3 regions of the Paenibacillus sp. FSL L8-0638 genome follow, and region 2 is predicted to be linked to each of the others. Evidence: riboswitches for the same ligand, from Rfam matches in the RefSeq annotation. Region 2 holds a riboswitch; each other region holds the start of a gene.

Region 1 (4,288 bases), 2.6 Mb from region 2:
AACATTCCAGAATACGTTGTTATCTGAAAGACCTTCAAACCCCGAACCATTATTCGCAGCAGATGACGCATATTCATAGAGCACCTGAGTCAACCCGTGATAGCCAGGGTTAGTGACCGCATCATATCCCCAATGACTCATAAACGCAAGCGCAGTTGGGGCGAGAATGAGAAACGGATGTACCAAAATGGCAATGGCGATCAGCTTCATTTCCTTGCCTTCAATTTTCCTTCCCATAAATTCCGGAGTTCTCCCGACCATCAGTCCGCATATAAACACACCCAAAATCGCATACATCAGCATATTCATCAGCCCGACACCCTTGCCGCCAAAAATGACGTTTAGCATCATTTCTCCCAAAGCAGCCATACCACCCAGTGGGGTTAGTGTATCATGCATATTATTGACCGAACCTGTCGTTGCCGCTGTCGTGACCGCAGTGAATAAGGCCGATTGTCCGATGCCAAAACGAACCTCTTTCCCTTCCATGCTTCCCTGAGAAGCATCCACACCCAGTGTCTGGATTAACGGATTACCTGTCTTCTCAGACACATACGTAATGGATAGAAAAATAAGAAACAATACCATCATGGAGCTAAAAATAATCCAGCCCTGCTTACGATTACGGGCAAACAATCCAAAGGTATACGGCAACGAAGCCGGCATTACCCACATTGCCAAAATTTCCAGCACGTTCGTCCAAGGACTTGGATTTTCAAAAGGATGCGCAGAGTTAGCTCCCGCATAACCGCCCCCGTTTGTTCCCAAATGCTTGATGGACTCCAGAGAAGCAATGGGTCCCATAGAAATTTGCTGTTGTGTTCCGCTCAGCGTCGTAAGATCCGCCGTAGGCTGTAGCGTCTGTGGTACCTTCAATCCCACCAGCACCAGCGTAAGCACAAAGGCCAGCGGCAGGAAAATCCTTATAATGGCTTTAATAAAATCTTGAAAGAAATTGCCCATCCCTTCACCGCGCCGCGTCAATCCTCTCATAAAAGCCGCAGCAACCGAAAAACCGGAAGCAGCCGAAGTGAACATCATCATCGTGACGAACGCCATCTGTGTCAGATACGTAAGCCCGCTTTCTCCGCTATAATGTTGGAGATTCGTATTCGTCATAAAGCTGATTACCGTATTAAAAGCTAGTGATGCTTCCATATTACTGTTTCCAGTCGGATTACCGGGAAGCATTCCCTGTAAACGCAACAGCAAGTAGCTGATTGCCACAAGCACGGCGTTCGTAGCAATGAAACTCATAACATACGTAGTCCAACGCATGCTCTCTACTTTCTTCAAGCCTACTACCTTATAAATCAGCTTTTCTGTTCTGCCAAAAATCCGATCCGTCCGATTCGGTTCATTCGAGAATACATGATACATATATGTACCCATTGGCTTAACCAAGAGCAGCAATATAACGATCACAATTCCAATTTGAAGCAGCTCCATCCTCTATTCCTCCTTCAAAATGCTCCTGCGTTTGGAACAACAGACCCGATTCAGACCATCTATGAAGTGCACACGTTTGCGAAAACCTGCTACCAATGATGCTTTAATGTTCAGATCTGTTGTTCCCGCCCGCTCTATCCCTACAAGTGACTAGAACTTTTCAGGGTTCAGGAGTGCGTAGATTAAATACATAAACACAATAGCCGTAAGCCCGAGTATAACGATCATCCTCTTCGTCCTCCTTTAGAGGTCTGCGCATCACACCAGCGTACAAACAGCAGTATCACTCCATAACTCACAGCCATGACGAGCAGCATGTATATATCCATCATGTTTATACCCTCCGTATCGATCCTCAGATCGCCATTCTTATTCCATCATAAAATCATAAAACAACTATGTCATAAGTGCTTATCCGTTCAGCAGAAAACCCACCTCTCCGTTCAATGTGTAGATCACATGGTCCGCTCCCAATCCCCGATAAATTCCTTGTGGATTACAGCCGTGTGTAATAACATAGATCGATTCCGATGTTAGTGGTCGACATATTTGCAGGAAACGGCAAGTCAGATTCAAGCTGTTCTCGAACAAATACACACTACCAATTTCTTTTTTTGGAAAATTCCATTTTCCCGCTTGCATGGTATTGATGCGGACAATGTGCTCCACACCCATTTTTTTGAGCTGTCGTTCCTCCTGGGCGCTATTCGTGAGAACTGCAAACGCCAATTTTTTGAAAATAAGCAATTTCACAAAACTTCTGCCCGCTTCATTCGGTGCAGTGACAATAATTAACCGACCTTCCATCAGTAGCTCCTCTCCCGGTATAAAAAGACAACAAAAAGAAGCCGAAGGAAAAAGGCTTTCCTCCGGCTTCTGACATATCCATGATAAAATAAACCATGGCTGCACACGGCGGTTTGTTGCCTCTCCCTGTACGCTTACGAGGTTAGCTGTCGGATTCGGACGTGAGAGTCGCCCTATTTCTGGCACTTGACCGGAAAATTCACCCCATGAGACACACGGCTTCCGAAGCCGTACAGTCTCGATTGGTTCCCCCGCTTTTGCAACTGCAAAATTCAGCGCTATAGACATTTCGTTGTTGCTTCATTCAAATTAATTTGAAATTACGTCTTGAATCATACACCCGCGCATGGAAGACTGTAAAGCTCAACTGCAGGGTTATAAATCGGGCTTTAGAGCATAGAAGATTAATAATAACGCTTACAATGCAACTATGCTTCTCACAGCTCCTTTAATCTCTGTTTTTCATCCCTTTTTGAAAATGACAAGCATGTCAATATTGGCGTAGGGTAAAGCGTTATTGGCCTTTTTTGTAAAAAGAGAAGAAAATACGCTATATGTACCAGCTAAACACCGATTGAACCCGCTTTTATAAGAAGAAACACCTTAATTCGCTCCATTTGCGGTGCGATTTACTGTTTTGAGCAAAATACGATTTTACAGCGCCTGAAGGCTTTATGCAGCTTTTCCAGGCTTGCAACCCTTCTTTAAATTGTCTAAAATTTAATTGCTGAATATTGAATGAGGAGAGATGCTATGACCGTTTATGAATATGATGCGCAAACCCTGCAAGGGAAACAAATTCCGTTATCCACATTTGAAGGGAACGTTCTGCTTATCGTTAACACTGCCAGCAAATGTGGATTAACCCCCCAATACAAAGCGCTACAAGAGCTATATGACCAGTATCATGAACAGGGGCTCGAAATTTTGGGATTTCCCAGTAACCAGTTTGCCAAACAAGAGCCAGGTTCCAGTGAGGAGATTTCCGAGTTTTGCCAGATCAATTATGGTGTCACCTTTCCGATGTTCGCCAAGACAGATGTCAATGGCGATCAAGCACACCCCTTATTTCGCTACCTGACCCAAACAGCTCCGGGGGTATTAGGGTCCAAAGCGATCAAATGGAATTTTACTAAATTCTTAATTACAAGAGAAGGTAACGTATTTAAGCGCTATGCACCGCAAACCACTCCAGATAAGCTGGCGGGAGATATAGAGAAGCTTTTGCAGCAAAACTGACATTCTTCATTATCACAGTTAATAAACGACCTGTTGCAACCGTGGCTTCCGTGACTAAAGAATATAACGAGAAATGCTTAACAAAAAAAGCATCCCTTCACGTAAATCGTGTCAGGATGCTTTTTAACTGGGTCTTGCATATAATGCGGTCGAGAGGACTCGAACCTCCACGGGCGTACGCCCACTACCCCCTCAAGATAGCGTGTCTGCCATTCCACCACGACCGCAAATTATAATGTATTGAGGCAACAGATTTATTATACTCTCTCATCAACTATTTGTAAACAAAAATATAATAATTATTTTAACTTACATATATGAGCGATAATAATACCGTCCTGCATAAAGATAACCGCTTGCTGAACTATGCATTAATGTTGCCCCCTTACGGATTATCAGAACCACCTAGCACTTAACTAAGTAATTAATTTGACGAAATAACGTATTTACGATTGTAAAAACACGTATAAAAGTGTATCATAGTTTCAGATGGTTAATTCTAACATGTTTACTGATGATTATTATAACACACCAATTATTCCGTAAGAATCCGTAAGGGGCGATTTCTTTTGAACAACAAAATGCCTGTCACCTCCTTCGGGTGGGCCATCAAACAACAGCTTGTCGAACTTCGACTGGATCAGAAAACATTTTGTGAGACACACAATATTCCGCCTTCACGCTTGTCCAATCTGATTCACGGCACCCGCAAAGCACAAAGGTACAGAAAACAAGTTGCTGCAATTCTGAACATCGACGATAACGATTATAAGGAGGCATCGCCACTCTAAAT
Region 2 (4,288 bases):
AGTCAGCTCAATAGGTCTGGAAATCACCGGATAGATCGGATAAAGTGTATGTCCCAGTGCCCAAATCAGCGTGGTGATCAGACAAGCAACAAAAGTGTTTTTCACTATTTTTTTGACCATCGGAATACCAAACAGACGGTAGACAGTCTCTTCTCCAATACCTGCCATCCAGGCCATAATCGGCAGTAGCCATGGATAAGCCATATTGTAAGGGGATTGCGTGGCATCTGTGGTGGAAAATGTATTAAATGTGCGCTCCAGTATAAAGAATAAGATGGATTGTACCCCGAGTAAAATAAAGGCCCACAAGTAGCCAACATACATACTGCGAAGCACGTACAGCCCGTAGCCCGGTTCTTTCGCACGTGGCCATGCATTCAGTCCAACCTGACGCATAAGTCCGTCACCGCCGACCAAGGAGAAGTAGAGCGCTACAGCCATGAAGAAGGTAACACCAATCTGGAAAACCATAAGAAATATAAGCATGCCCTTACCGCCTGCTTCTGCTTGCAATAAAGGCAGCATGTTCATGGTCCCAGCTATACTAGCAATAAAGTATACAACGGACAGAACAATGCCACGTACAAATGAAGTATGTCGTCGGGTGAGTGACGCATACACAATGGCAAGTACACCCAGCACAAAGCTAAATAGGGCATAACCCGCATAGGTCATCCAATTCGCCCAAAATGTTTGCTTTTCGATATAATCGGTATAGGATGACGGGGCCGAAAAGCTTTGAGTGAAGGAGCGAACATCACCGTCTTCAAAAGTAAAAGCCAGTGTAAGTACCGAGGCGCCAATTTTTTTATCGTCTACGGTATACTTTAATCCGCCTTCTTGTTCAGTGGTCGCGAGCTTTAAATCCGCCGGCTTAAAGCCAAAGCGCTTCACCCATACAGCGGCCGCCTGCTCCTTGGCTTCAAGCGTCATGCCGTCCTCAGCCACACGTACAAGCCTGTTACGTGCTTGTTCATCCGTAGAAATATCAGCCTGCGTGTAATTGGTGCTGGAGGTGATCCGTTTAAAACTAACGACCTTCCCAGTGGATAAATCTACATGAATTTGCAGCTTGCTCTTCGCTGAGGATTCAGGCAGATCGACCCGAAAGGTTTCGTAAGGGTAATTTTTCTTCCATGTACGGTCGTACTGTTGAAGCAGTTTTTCTCTAGATAAATAACCGTACAAATCTGTTTCGGCCTGATAGGTCACCAGAGGCTCCTCTGGCTGTGATTCAGTATATCCCAGCTCGGAGCGGGCGAAGTCCAATGCGTGTATGACCGCTTCTTGTTTGCTGATGACCTTTGCATTCATTACTGATTCTGGACTTGGATTGCTAAGCGAGGGAATAAGCAATTGAAAGATAAAAAAGCAAATCAGGCCAATCCCGCCCAGCAAGCCTAATTTTTTGAAGTTGGCCGTGAGCACGACCGGTTTCCCGATAGGATTCATGAGTTTCCTCCTTAATCTGTAAATAAGAACATCCATTAAAGATATCATACTGCACAGGTTCCCGCCAACAGACCAGCGATATTCATGAAAATAGAGTGAAAGCACTTTAAAGTTCCAATAAAATAAGATAAGCTGCGATTAAACGATGCCCATTCGCAAAATAAAGCCAATTTCACGTTTTTTCGACGAAATCGGTTTTGTGATCTGGATATAGAAGGATTATAATCTTGAGGCAATGCCTATAAAATACATAGGTAATGATATACAGTTGAGCCGAATTTCTATGGGAAAACGGGGGAACCATGTTACTGGGGTGAATTTTACAGCCGATCACTGGTGGATCGGAAGTGTAAATAGGGCATACTGTGCTGCCCTAATCCGTCAGCTAACCTCGTAGGCTATGAGCAGGAACCAAGTCAGGCACTCGGTTTTCCGGTGTCTTTTTTTGTGCGTATAAAAGTGTTTGGATTGGTTAGATAGACCGCTGCGGGTGCAGATTATTCTTCCGATTGCTGTTATCCCCGGATTTTTTGATTGTATACCCCCTTTAATGGTTAAAATCCGGAGATAAAGGCAAACGCTTCGCTTCTTCAGAACAATTCTGCCCCCTTCGCTACTGCCCGCCAATAGCACAGGGGACCGAGTAGTGCTTGACATGCATTCTTCCTGTATTCAGGGAATGCTAATTATAGTTAACTAAGGTTTGGAAAAATCAAAAAATTCAGGGGCAACGACGATCGGAAGATCAAATGGAACGCGTAGCAAGCTTACACCGTATTAAATCACTGTTTTTATAGTTTTAAGAATTAGGAGAGAAGTGATGAATAGATGAATCCCAATGCAGGCTGGCTCCGGCTTTCTCCACCGCAGATATTCGTTGCGGGCTTTGCCATTATCATTCTAATAGGTAGTTTATTGTTAATGCTGCCGATCTCCAATACAACAGGAAAGCCACTTGCGTTTGTAGACGCTTTGTTTACTGCCGCTTCCGCGACCTGTGTTACAGGGCTTGTCGTAAAGGATACGGGGACCTTTTTTACAACCTTTGGTCAAGTTGTTATCGTGGCGCTCATTCAGATCGGCGGTCTGGGCTTTATGACCATGGCTACCTTAATCGCGCTGGTGTTCAAACGTCGGATTTCCTTGCGGGAGCGCCTCATTTTACAGGAAGCGATGAATCAGACCTCTGTCGAAGGAATTGTCGGATTGATCCGTAAGGTGCTGTTGTACTCGCTGGTCATTGAGGGCATATGTGCTGTAATATTTGCGATTCGCTGGTCGTTTGATATGCCTGTAGGCAGGGCGATTTATTTTGGGATTTGGCATGCCATCTCCATGTTTAACAATGCTGGTTTTGACTTATTCGGGCACTTTCGCAGCCTAACAGGTTATGTATATGATCCGATTGTTAATTTTACAGCCATGTTTTTGATTATTTCAGGCGGCATTGGTTTTGTAGTGATGTCGGACCTGGCAGAATATCGCAAGCGTAAGAGACTGTCCTTGCATACCAAGGTGGTACTCAGCATGACGGGCGCTCTGATTGTAGTCGGCACGCTCGTGATTTTTGTGTTTGAGTTTACGAATCCAAAGACCCTTGGCTCGCTTGATTGGGGTGGTAAACTGCTGGGATCTTTATTCCAGTCTGTTACTCCCCGTACCGCAGGTGCCAATACACTGGACATTGCAGGCTTGCGGCAGGCTACGCAGTTTTTTATCATCATACTCATGTTTATCGGGGCTTCTCCTGGCTCCACTGGAGGCGGGATTAAGACCACAACATTCGCGCTGCTCATTGGAGCAGTGATTTCGATGCTGCGGGGGCGGGAAGATATTGTGCTGTTCAGGTATCGACTTGCGCAGGGACGAATTTACAAGGCTTTGACCATTACACTGCTGGGGCTGCTGTTCGTGATCGGGGTGACGATGATTTTGTCAGCAACCGAAGATCATCATTTTCTGATGATCTTGTTCGAGACGGTGTCTGCGTTTGGTACGGTGGGGCTGTCGATGGGGCTTACACCTGATTTGACAGTCATAGGCAAGCTGGTGATTACCCTGACGATGTTTGCAGGTAGACTGGGGCCACTCACGCTAGCTTATGCACTGGGGCCGAAAAAGGGTAAAGAATTATATCGTCATCCGGAAGGTAAAATGATTATAGGATAAGGGAGTTTTCGAGTAGACATGAAAACGCAGCAGTTTGTAGTTATTGGCTTGGGGCGGTTTGGCTCAAGCCTAGCTTTGCAATTGGTGGATATGGGGTGCGAGGTGCTAGGCATTGACCGGAATGAGGATGTTGTGGACAGTATGAGTGAGATGTTGACACATACTGTCGTGGCGGACGCTACCGATGAAGACTCATTGCGATCACTGGGCATCCGTAATTTCGATTGCGGCATTGTTGCTATTGGTGATGACATCCAGGTAAGCATCCTGACCGCCATTTTGCTGAAGGAGCTGGGTGTGAAAAAGGTCGTAGCCAAAGCCATATCTGTGCTGCACGGGCGTGCGTTAGAAAAGCTCGGTGTGGATCGGATTATTTATCCAGAACGGGACATGGGTATCCGTGTGGCTCACCAGCTAGTCACGCCTAATTTGCTCGATTATTTGGAGTTGTCTAAGGAATACAGTATTGTGGAACTCAATGTACCTGCATGTCTGAACGGCAAAACGCTTGCAGAACTAAATGCTCGCACCCGCTTTGGCTGTAGTGTCGTGGCGCTTCATACGGCGAACGGTATCTTGATCGCACCGACGGCTATGGATCGGCTAAAAGCAGACGATATTATGGTCATCATCGGCTCAAATGACAATATCGGCCGCTTTGAGGATG
Region 3 (4,288 bases), 1.2 Mb from region 2:
AGACCCGGTACATAATTACATCCATGTTCAGGATACTGTGATATGGCGGTTGATCAACACGCCGGAGTTCCAACGTTTACGCCGCATACGGCAGCTAGGCACGTCGTATCTTACGTTTCATGGAGCGGAGCATAGCCGGTTTTCACACTCATTGGGCGTATATGAGATTACGAGAAGTATTATTTCTCAATTTGAACGTGGAGATTTCCCAGATTGGCCGAAGGAGGAAAGGCTGGTTGCTCTGTGTGCGGCTCTATTGCATGATGTGGGGCACGGCCCATTTTCACATTCAATTGAGGAAGCCTTTCATATGAACCATGAGGATTGGACATGCCGCATTGTACTGGGAGACACGAAGATCAACGCCGTGCTACGGCAAGTCGACGAGAAGCTTCCACAAAAGGTGGCTGCGGTTATAGCCAAAACGTATGATAAGCCGATTGTTGTTAACTTGGTGACCAGTCCGCTAGATGCCGATCGTATGGATTATTTGTTGCGGGATGCTCATTCGACAGGTGTCAACTACGGCACGATTGATTTGGATCGTATTTTACGACTGTTGCGTCCTCATAATGGGAGAATTGTTGTGAAGGAATCAGGCATGCATGCAGTAGAAGATTATTTAATGTCACGCTATCAGATGTATTGGCAAATTTATTTTCATCCTGTAACACGCAGCTCGGAGATCCTTTTACGTAAAATTTTCAAGCGAGCAAAGGAATTGTTTAAAAATGGATATGAGTTTGGTTTTCTGCTGGACCCGCTGCCGGATCTGTTGAAAGGAGAGCTTACAGTAGAGCAATATCTGATGCTCGATGAGTCATTAATTCAGACCGTATTTAGCCAGTGGAAACGAGAAAAGGACGAAATTTTAAGTGATTTGAGCAGCCGCTTTATGGACCGTAGATTGTATAAATATGTAGAGATTGAAAATATGGATACAGATACCATTGACAGTATTCGGAAAGCTTTGGAAGAGGCTGGTTTGCACCCTGAATATGATTTTGAAATTGATTTTCCGACGGATCTTCCTTATGATGTGTTTCGGCAGGGTGGCTCGACGGACAACCAGATTTTACTGCTTGGACGTCAGGGCGAGGTGAGCGAAATTTCCGAAGTTTCGGAAATTGTACGCTCCATAAGTGGTATTCACCGAGGAAAATATCATATGTATTTTCCTCAGAATAAATTGAACGCGGTAAAAGACAGGCTTCCTGCCGAAATAAGGAATTATTTTGTCAAAGAATAGACAACTATATAGAAATGTAAGTAAAAAAAGGAGATGTAGACCTTGGATTTATTCGACACTCATACTCACTTGGATGCGCCACAATTTGACGAAGATCGTGAAGAAGTTATAGCACGTGCTGTCGAATCAGGAGTAACGCGGATGATCAATATCGGATTTAATCGTGAGACCATTCCATCCACCATGAAATTGGCCGAGACGTATGATTTTATTTATGCGGCAGTTGGATGGCACCCACAGGATGCGATTACAATGCAGGAGGGCGATCTAGAATGGATTGCATCGTTATGCAGTCATAAGAAGGTCGTAGCCATAGGAGAGATCGGTCTGGATTATTATTGGGATACATCACCGAAGGATGTTCAGCATCGGGTGTTTCGAAATCAAATTGGTCTGGCTCGTGAGCTCAAAATGCCCATTGTTATTCATAACCGGGATGCCCATGAAGATATTGTTAAGATTTTGCGTGAGGAAAAAGCGAGTGAGATTGGCGGAGTCATGCACTCCTTTTCTGGGAGCTGGGAGACAGCCCAAATGGTGCTGGATATGGGATTTCACCTTTCCTTCGGTGGTCCAATAACGTTTAAAAATGCCAAGCAGCCCAAAGAGGTGCTCGCACAGGTGCCACTGGACCGTCTGCTCATTGAAACGGACGCGCCCTACCTGACGCCGCATCCGTTTCGCGGGAAGCGAAATGAGTCTGCGCATGTGAGACTGGTAGCAGAGGCTGCAGCCCAAATCAAGGGGATTACAGTGGAGGAATTAGTGTCAATAACGACCCAAAATGCCTTGGAACGATTTGACATTCAATAAAAAAGCGAAGAAATCGATCAAAATAAAGAGATAGACGAAGCTAATCATGAATTTGTTGCAGGAAACTCGAGAATATTACAATATTTTAACCGAATATTTTGAAAAATGTACTTGAAACCTGCTTTACAACATGCATGGAAACAGGATATCATCTTTTCAGTGAATTGTTGTTTGAATGTAAACATCAACAAGTCATTTCATGAACCAGTCTCGCTGAGTCCCTTTTACAGGGAACGGGGGAACCGATATGGCTTACAGTACGTCCGGCTTATGTGCAAGAAGGGAACGTCTCTTCCGCCAGCCGGCTCGACCTTAAATTCTTTTCCCAGATGGGATTGAACAGGTAGAGGAGCCGTATTTCGATTTCTTTCTGGGTCTTTGGGGTGAATGTGAAGGCGACCGCCATGAGCGGTTGACCCAAGCTAGGGCGACTCTCTACGTCCGAACCCGACAGCTAACCCCGTAAGCGTAACAAGAGAGAAGCCATCTCGTGCATGAGTTTTCCCGCATATTCACACATGCCGGAAGCCACGAAAGAGCTCTCTAGTCTCTTTCTTTGGCTTTTTTTGTTGTGAATAAAAGAAAATCTGTCATCATACTGTGGTTAAACAGGGGAGGACAGCATGCCGCGAAGACGGGTACATGGTGCAGGACAGTCGCAGTTTGGGCTTGTCTTGTAGAAAATCTGTTATAGTCACGTCAAATCTCAACTATGTCTTACTCCAGACGGCGGGCTATGTAAGGAGGACGGAGGAAATGGGCATTTTCCAAAAAGAGGAGACCCATGAGTCACGCTCATCCAGCATGTCTTACGTATTGCGTTGGAAGCAAGAGAATGTGCGCCAGGCTGCTTTGGTTGCTATTTTTCTAATCGCGCTAACGATTATGATTTCAATTCTGATGTACACGCAATCTAAAAAACAAGTCTTTTTTGTCATTGATGGCAAGGCATCTGCGGTAGAAACCCGGGAATCCAAGCTTCAAGATTTGCTGAGCGAGCATTCCATTTCACTTCAGCCGCATGATACAATTTCTATGCCGCTAAATGGAGCAGTACAGGATGGGGATCGCGTAGTCATTAAACGTGCCAATCAAGTTAAAGTATCTTCAGGCAATGAGACGAAAAAGCTGTACACAACAGAAAATACAGTAGAAGGTGCCATTCGTACCTCGGGCTATAAATTATCGTCAACGGATAAAGTTTATCCTGCGTTGGATGCCTCTGTTTCGTCTAACATGGACATAAAAATCGTCCGTGTGAAGAAACAGCAGGTCGAACAGAAAAAACAGGTGCCTTATCAGGTCATCAAAACGGCCGATCCGAGTCTTTATAAAGGCGATAATCGGGTCATTCAAAGCGGCAAATCGGGTGTGGTAGTCCAGCACGTTCAAAAGGTATATCATGATGGAAAGTTGGTATCCAAACAGCTGGTTAACAAGGAAGTTGCACAGAACCGTGTGGATAAGGTTATAGCGGTAGGAACGAAGAAAAAGCCGGTCGTTCTTGCTGCTTCCGTCGGTCCCAATGATGCGGTTAGGGCAACAACGGTTAGTTCGGGCAATGCTGTCCGTAAAGCAGGCGTCAATTTTAAATATAGCAAAGTTTTACAAAATGTCTCCATGACGGCGTATTCCTCACAGGAGCCAGGTATCGGTACACGTACTGCATCCGGCACGCGCGTGACGGAAGGCCGTACCATCGCTGTCGATCCGAGTATAATTCCAATCGGCTGGTGGGTGTATATCGAAGGGGTGGGCTTCCGCCGTGCGGAGGATACCGGTGGCGCGATTAAAGGCCACAAAATCGATGTGTATTATGAGAGTTTGAGCCGAGCCAACCAATTTGGTCGTAAGCACGGTAAAACCGTATATGTTATCGGACCGGTAAAGCCTGAAATCAACTAAAACAGGTTGTGTATGTTGAGGGCAATGCGATAGTATTAACAACATAGTTATGCCATGCTAAGAAGAGGATATCCTCTTCTTATTTTGTTTTCAAAAGCAGGGAAAGATAAATATAGCTTGCTGTGTAGCAGTGGAGGGAAATGCAAATGATCAAGGAAGTGATCGTGGTAGAGGGCCGGGATGATACGGTGGCCATTCGCCGCGCTGTTGAAGCGGATACGATAGAAACTGGCGGCTCAGCCATTAATAAAATGACGCTGCGTAAAATTGCATTGGCGCAGGAGCGGCGGGGGGTCATCATTTTAACCGATCCCGATCATG

The links. Region 2 has a riboswitch for cyclic di-AMP ahead of MKY35_RS20930 (TrkH family potassium uptake protein). Riboswitches for the same ligand answer to the same signal wherever they lie in the genome.
Region 1: linked by a shared signal. The riboswitch ahead of MKY35_RS06530 (hypothetical protein) and the one ahead of MKY35_RS20930 (TrkH family potassium uptake protein) in region 2 are both predicted to bind cyclic di-AMP.
Region 3: linked by a shared signal. The riboswitch ahead of MKY35_RS00140 (G5 domain-containing protein) and the one ahead of MKY35_RS20930 (TrkH family potassium uptake protein) in region 2 are both predicted to bind cyclic di-AMP.

What each region holds. Positions count from the first base shown of each region.
Region 1 is NZ_CP151960.1:1,443,320-1,447,607, reverse strand. Features, by position in the region: gene kdpA (potassium-transporting ATPase subunit KdpA) at 1-1,449, opposite strand, end outside; gene MKY35_RS06530 (hypothetical protein) at 1,861-2,256, opposite strand; cyclic di-AMP (ydaO/yuaA leader) riboswitch at 2,372-2,544, opposite strand; gene MKY35_RS06525 (glutathione peroxidase) at 3,010-3,495, shown strand; tRNA gene MKY35_RS06520 (tRNA-Leu) at 3,640-3,722, opposite strand; gene MKY35_RS06515 (XRE family transcriptional regulator) at 4,065-4,286, shown strand.
Region 2 is NZ_CP151960.1:4,715,883-4,720,170, reverse strand. Features, by position in the region: gene MKY35_RS20935 (type II CAAX endopeptidase family protein) at 1-1,452, opposite strand, end outside; cyclic di-AMP (ydaO/yuaA leader) riboswitch at 1,714-1,867, shown strand; gene MKY35_RS20930 (TrkH family potassium uptake protein) at 2,281-3,621, shown strand; gene MKY35_RS20925 (TrkA family potassium uptake protein) at 3,640-4,288, shown strand, end outside.
Region 3 is NZ_CP151960.1:27,610-31,897, forward strand. Features, by position in the region: gene MKY35_RS00130 (HD domain-containing protein) at 1-1,249, shown strand, start outside; gene MKY35_RS00135 (TatD family hydrolase) at 1,292-2,062, shown strand; cyclic di-AMP (ydaO/yuaA leader) riboswitch at 2,264-2,547, shown strand; gene MKY35_RS00140 (G5 domain-containing protein) at 2,819-3,967, shown strand; gene rnmV (ribonuclease M5) at 4,114-4,288, shown strand, end outside.